One region of the Chengkuizengella sp. SCS-71B genome, then DNA from elsewhere that is predicted to be linked to it. Evidence: a T-box and tRNA genes for the amino acid it is inferred to sense, from the RefSeq annotation. Region 1 holds a T-box; the other regions hold tRNA genes.

Region 1 (2,266 bases):
ACTTTCTCATTATTTTGGATAAATTGTTCCTTCAATGCTGTTGTTTTGATAAACCAGCTTTCGTTTGCATAATACAAAAGAGGTGAATCACAACGCCAACAATGAGGGTAGTTATGTTCATATTTTTCTTTACTGAATAATAAACCTTTTTCTGCAAGGTAACGAACAATATCTACATCACAGTCTTTTACAAAACGTCCTTCAAAATTAGGAACTTCATCAGTATACTGCCCTTTTTCATTCACAACGTTTACAAAAGAAAAATGATGATCTTGAACAACCTTATAATCATCTTCTCCGTATGCAGGCGCAATATGAACGATACCTGTACCACTATCCTCAGTTACATAATCCGCTTCTACCACCTTATGTCCAACTTCTACCTTTACGAAATCAAACGGAGGTATATAGGAAAATCCTTTTAATTCTGATCCCAAATGTACAGATAGGATTTCATAATTCTTCTTTAAAACTGAATCTGCTAATGATTCTGCTACTATAAATACCTCATTATCTACTTTCGCTCGAACATACCTCATTGCTGGATGTACTGCAAGTGCCACGTTAGCTGGCAAAGTCCAAGGTGTAGTAGTCCATCCAAGAAAGTACTCATTGTCACGATTTTGAATCTTGAATTTTACTGTTGCAGTTAAATCCTTTATCATCTTATATCCTTGTGCTACCTCATGAGAACTAAGGGACGTTTGACAACTAGGACAATAAGGGGATACTCGATGTCCTTTATTAAGCAAGCCTTTTTCATGAACCGTACCAAGGATATACCATATACTTTCAATGTATTCATTTTCTAATGTTACATATGGATTATCCATGTCTACCCAATACCCTAGTTGTTCAGTAAAATCTCGCCAATGCTTTTCATATTTAAAAACACTTTCTTTGCATTTCTCTATAAAAGCTTCAACACCATAATTTTCGATTTCATTTTTACCTGAGATGCCTAGCTCTTTTTCAACTCCTAATTCAACAGGCAATCCATGAGTATCCCACCCTGCTTTTCTCATGACCTGATGTCCAGTCATCGTTTTATATCTTGCAACAACGTCCTTAATTGTTCTACCTAATGCATGACCAACATGCGGTAATCCATTTGCAGTAGGAGGTCCTTCATAAAATACAAAGGAGGGTTTCCCTTCTCTATTATCTATAGATTTTTTAAAAGTATTTTCTTTAGACCAATGTTTTCTGACACGTTCTTCTCGTTGTTGAACCGTTTCTTTAATATTTTCTCGTTTCATTAGATATCGCTCCTAAAAATTTATTTAAAAAGCACACAAAAACCCATCCCTATAACAAGGGACGGGTTTAACCGCGATACCACCCTAATTCTATTGAATAAAGTCGTTCATCAATAGCACTTAGCAACGTACAATCATACGCGTTCCTTTTAACGGTAGACACCCGTTCAAGCTTAATCCATTTCAGCTTGACTTCTCGGAGAGGATTTTCAATTATGATCTGAACACTGGCTTTCAGCATATACCAGCTCTCTGGGGAACAAAATCATAAAATACTTGTTCTCGTCATCAAATTTGTGTGCTTTAAATTGGAAATAATTATAACTTATACGCTGCCTCTATGTCAATCAAGTTACTTTTCCACAATCTGTAGTTGACATCATTACATTTAACGTTATATACTGTAAAAGAAAATATTACAGTTAATGATAATTCATAATTAAAGGAGAAATAAAAATGGCACAAAATAATGAAGAATACTTAAATAAAGTTCAAGAAAGCAAAAAGAATGCAGAAGCACCAAAAAAATTAACGGACCAAAATTTCTTTACTATTGCAAAAGAAAGAAGTTCTGTTCGTTTTTATGATTCAGAGTTTAAAATAGATGAAAGAGAAATTAGAGAAATTTTAGAAACGGCTATCCTAGCCCCATCATCTAGCAATTTACAGCCATGGAGATTCTTAGTGATTCACAATCAAGAATTACAAGAAAAATTACTACCAATTGCAGCAAACCAACAACAAGTTGTTGATTCATCTGCGGTTATAGCTGTGTTAGGAGATTTAGAAGCTTATAAAAATGCTGAAGAGATTTATGGTAACTTAGTGAAAGTAGGAGCAATTCCAGAAGAGACTAAAGATTTCTATGTGAATCAAATTAATTCTCATTATGGAAATCTATCCCATGAAGATGCGATACGAGTTACTATGATTGATGGTGGATTAGTATCTATGCAACTCATGTTAACTGCAAAAGCAAAAGGATATGATACGGTTCCAATGGGTGG
Region 2 (2,266 bases), 2.2 Mb from region 1:
CTATTTCGGGGAGAACCAGCTATTTCCGAGTTCGATTGGAATTTCTCCGCTACCCCCACCTCATCCCCTCATTTTTCAACATAAGTGGGTTCGGGCCTCCAGTGAGTGTTACCTCACCTTCACCCTGGACAGGGGTAGATCACACGGTTTCGGGTCTACGTCAACATACTCATACCGCCCTATTCAGACTCGCTTTCGCTGCGGCTCCAGCTCTTCACTTTAACCTTGCATGCTAACGTAACTCGCCGGTTCATTCTACAAAAGGCACGCCATCACCCATTAAACGGGCTCTGACTTCTTGTAAGCACACGGTTTCAGGTTCTATTTCACTCCCCTCCCGGGGTCCTTTTCACCTTTCCCTCACGGTACTGCTTCACTATCGGTCGCTAGGGAGTATTTAGCCTTGGCAGATGGTCCTGCCAGATTCATACGGGGTTTCACGTGCCCCGCACTACTCGGGATCCACTCCGGAGAGAATGATTTTTTAGTTACAGGACTTTTACCCTCTTTGGTTCGCCTTTCCAGACGCTTCACCTAAATCATTCCTTTGTAACTCCATGTGGAGTGTCCCACAACCCCAACAGGCAAGCCTGTTGGTTTGGGCTAATCCGCGTTCGCTCGCCGCTACTGACGGAATCACTTTTGTTTTCTCTTCCTCAGGGTACTTAGATGTTTCAGTTCCCCTGGTCTGCCTCCGCTAGACCTATGTATTCAGTCTAGGGTACGTACCTATTACAGTACGTGGGTTCCCCCATTCGGACATCCCCGGATCGAGGTCTGCTTACGACTCCCCGAGGCATTTCGTTGTTCGCCACGTCCTTCTTCGGCTCCTAGCGCCTAGGCATCCTCCGTGTGCTCTTAATAGCTTAACCATTAAGTTCGATGTTTTATATGATCACTCATAATTGAGAATTCCATTTGCTAATTAATGCTTCTTTGCTTTCGCTATCTAGTTTTCAAGGAACATCAGTCGCTTGATCCACCTTTGTGGTGTTTTTTGCGACAAAAAATATCTTACCACATCTGCTTTTCTTCAGTCAACCGTTTTTTCAAACCATTTCTTGAAGTTTTTGCCTCTATGGTGGAGCCAAGCGGGATCGAACCGCTGACCTCCTGCGTGCAAAGCAGGCGCTCTCCCAGCTGAGCTATGGCCCCATAATTTAAACCCAAAAAGGTAATGGTGTGCTGCGAGGAGCACGTCCCATATGTTTAAGGGATAGTATGATGTGGTATTTTATTCGTTTTATTTATTCGGTACGTTTGTGGTGGGCCCTAGTGGACTCGAACCACCGACCTCACCCTTATCAGGGGTGCGCTCTAACCAGCTGAGCTAAGGGCCCGTACCGCTTGGCAACGTCCTACTCTCCCAGGACCTTGCGGTCCAAGTACCATCGGCGCTGGAGGGCTTAACGGTCGTGTTCGGTATGGGAACGCGTGGTACCCCTCCGCCATCATCACCAAACGAATGTATAGAGTGCCTTGCACTCTCAAAACTGAAAACGAGTGAACTGTATTCTCCATAGAAAGGAGGTGATCCAGCCGCACCTTCCGATACGGCTACCTTGTTACGACTTCACCCCAATCATCTACCCCACCTTCGGCGGCTGGCTCCCCAAGGGGTTACCTCACCGACTTCGGGTGTTGTAAACTCTCGTGGTGTGACGGGCGGTGTGTACAAGACCCGGGAACGTATTCACCGCGGCATGCTGATCCGCGATTACTAGCAATTCCGACTTCATGCAGGCGAGTTGCAGCCTGCAATCCGAACTGAGATCGGCTTTGTTGGGATTGGCTCCACCTCGCGGCTTCGCTGCCCTTTGTACCGACCATTGTAGTACGTGTGTAGCCCAGGTCATAAGGGGCATGATGATTTGACGTCATCCCCACCTTCCTCCGGTTTGTCACCGGCAGTCACCTTAGAGTGCCCAACTTCACTTGCTGGCAACTAAGATTAAGGGTTGCGCTCGTTGCGGGACTTAACCCAACATCTCACGACACGAGCTGACGACAACCATGCACCACCTGTCTCCTCTGTCCCGAAGGAAAGCCATATCTCTACAGCGTTCAAAGGGATGTCAAGACCTGGTAAGGTTCTTCGCGTTGCTTCGAATTAAACCACATACTCCACTGCTTGTGCGGGTCCCCGTCAATTCCTTTGAGTTTCAGTCTTGCGACCGTACTCCCCAGGCGGAATGCTTAATGTGTTAACTTCGGCACCAAGGGTATCGAAACCCCTAACACCTAGCATTCATCGTTTACGGCGTGG
Region 3 (2,266 bases), 1.8 Mb from region 1:
GGGTTCGGGCCTCCAGTGAGTGTTACCTCACCTTCACCCTGGACAGGGGTAGATCACACGGTTTCGGGTCTACGTCAACATACTCATACCGCCCTATTCAGACTCGCTTTCGCTGCGGCTCCAGCTCTTCACTTTAACCTTGCATGCTAACGTAACTCGCCGGTTCATTCTACAAAAGGCACGCCATCACCCATTAAACGGGCTCTGACTTCTTGTAAGCACACGGTTTCAGGTTCTATTTCACTCCCCTCCCGGGGTCCTTTTCACCTTTCCCTCACGGTACTGCTTCACTATCGGTCGCTAGGGAGTATTTAGCCTTGGCAGATGGTCCTGCCAGATTCATACGGGGTTTCACGTGCCCCGCACTACTCGGGATCCACTCCGGAGAGAATGATTTTTTAGTTACAGGACTTTTACCCTCTTTGGTTCGCCTTTCCAGACGCTTCACCTAAATCATTCCTTTGTAACTCCATGTGGAGTGTCCCACAACCCCAACAGGCAAGCCTGTTGGTTTGGGCTAATCCGCGTTCGCTCGCCGCTACTGACGGAATCACTTTTGTTTTCTCTTCCTCAGGGTACTTAGATGTTTCAGTTCCCCTGGTCTGCCTCCGCTAGACCTATGTATTCAGTCTAGGGTACGTACCTATTACAGTACGTGGGTTCCCCCATTCGGACATCCCCGGATCGAGGTCTGCTTACGACTCCCCGAGGCATTTCGTTGTTCGCCACGTCCTTCTTCGGCTCCTAGCGCCTAGGCATCCTCCGTGTGCTCTTAATAGCTTAACCATTAAGTTCGATGTTTTATATGATCACTCATAATTGAGAATTCCATTTGCTAATTAATGCTTCTTTGCTTTCGCTATCTAGTTTTCAAGGAACATCAGTCGCTTGATCCACCTTTGTGGTGTTTTTTGCGACAAAAAATATCTTACCACATCTGCTTTTCTTCAGTCAACCGTTTTTTCAAACCATTTCTTGAAGTTTTTGCCTCTATGGTGGAGCCAAGCGGGATCGAACCGCTGACCTCCTGCGTGCAAAGCAGGCGCTCTCCCAGCTGAGCTATGGCCCCATAATTTAAACCCAAAAAGGTAATGGTGTGCTGCGAGGAGCACGTCCCATATGTTTAAGGGATAGTATGATGTGGTATTTTATTCGTTTTATTTATTCGGTACGTTTGTGGTGGGCCCTAGTGGACTCGAACCACCGACCTCACCCTTATCAGGGGTGCGCTCTAACCAGCTGAGCTAAGGGCCCGTACCGCTTGGCAACGTCCTACTCTCCCAGGACCTTGCGGTCCAAGTACCATCGGCGCTGGAGGGCTTAACGGTCGTGTTCGGTATGGGAACGCGTGGTACCCCTCCGCCATCATCACCAAACGAATGTATAGAGTGCCTTGCACTCTCAAAACTGAAAACGAGTGAACTGTATTCTCCATAGAAAGGAGGTGATCCAGCCGCACCTTCCGATACGGCTACCTTGTTACGACTTCACCCCAATCATCTACCCCACCTTCGGCGGCTGGCTCCCCAAGGGGTTACCTCACCGACTTCGGGTGTTGTAAACTCTCGTGGTGTGACGGGCGGTGTGTACAAGACCCGGGAACGTATTCACCGCGGCATGCTGATCCGCGATTACTAGCAATTCCGACTTCATGCAGGCGAGTTGCAGCCTGCAATCCGAACTGAGATCGGCTTTGTTGGGATTGGCTCCACCTCGCGGCTTCGCTGCCCTTTGTACCGACCATTGTAGTACGTGTGTAGCCCAGGTCATAAGGGGCATGATGATTTGACGTCATCCCCACCTTCCTCCGGTTTGTCACCGGCAGTCACCTTAGAGTGCCCAACTTCACTTGCTGGCAACTAAGATTAAGGGTTGCGCTCGTTGCGGGACTTAACCCAACATCTCACGACACGAGCTGACGACAACCATGCACCACCTGTCTCCTTTGTCCCGAAGGAAAGCCATATCTCTACAGCGTTCAAAGGGATGTCAAGACCTGGTAAGGTTCTTCGCGTTGCTTCGAATTAAACCACATACTCCACTGCTTGTGCGGGTCCCCGTCAATTCCTTTGAGTTTCAGTCTTGCGACCGTACTCCCCAGGCGGAATGCTTAATGTGTTAACTTCGGCACCAAGGGTATCGAAACCCCTAACACCTAGCATTCATCGTTTACGGCGTGGACTACCAGGGTATCTAATCCTGTTCGCTCCCCACGCTTTCGCGCCTCAGCGTCAGTTACAGACCAGAGAGTCGCCTTCGCCACTGG

Evidence for each region. The T-box of region 1 lies ahead of ileS (isoleucine--tRNA ligase). A T-box ahead of a tRNA ligase gene usually reads a tRNA of that ligase, here a tRNA-Ile.
Region 2: it encodes a tRNA-Ile, which carries the amino acid that the T-box ahead of ileS (isoleucine--tRNA ligase) is inferred to sense. The anticodon was not compared.
Region 3: it encodes a tRNA-Ile, which carries the amino acid that the T-box ahead of ileS (isoleucine--tRNA ligase) is inferred to sense. The anticodon was not compared.

Annotation. Positions count from the first base shown of each region.
Region 1 is NZ_JAZHSH010000001.1:2,283,745-2,286,010, reverse strand. It holds gene ileS (isoleucine--tRNA ligase) at 1-1,259, opposite strand, end outside; T-box leader at 1,314-1,557, opposite strand; gene VQL36_RS11135 (nitroreductase family protein) at 1,716-2,266, shown strand, end outside.
Region 2 is NZ_JAZHSH010000001.1:56,769-59,034, forward strand. It holds rRNA gene VQL36_RS00300 (23S ribosomal RNA) at 1-872, opposite strand, end outside; tRNA gene VQL36_RS00305 (tRNA-Ala) at 1,080-1,155, opposite strand; tRNA gene VQL36_RS00310 (tRNA-Ile) at 1,264-1,340, opposite strand; rRNA gene rrf (5S ribosomal RNA) at 1,346-1,462, opposite strand; rRNA gene VQL36_RS00320 (16S ribosomal RNA) at 1,524-2,266, opposite strand, start outside.
Region 3 is NZ_JAZHSH010000001.1:4,043,278-4,045,543, forward strand. It holds rRNA gene VQL36_RS19715 (23S ribosomal RNA) at 1-786, opposite strand, end outside; tRNA gene VQL36_RS19720 (tRNA-Ala) at 994-1,069, opposite strand; tRNA gene VQL36_RS19725 (tRNA-Ile) at 1,178-1,254, opposite strand; rRNA gene rrf (5S ribosomal RNA) at 1,260-1,376, opposite strand; rRNA gene VQL36_RS19735 (16S ribosomal RNA) at 1,438-2,266, opposite strand, start outside.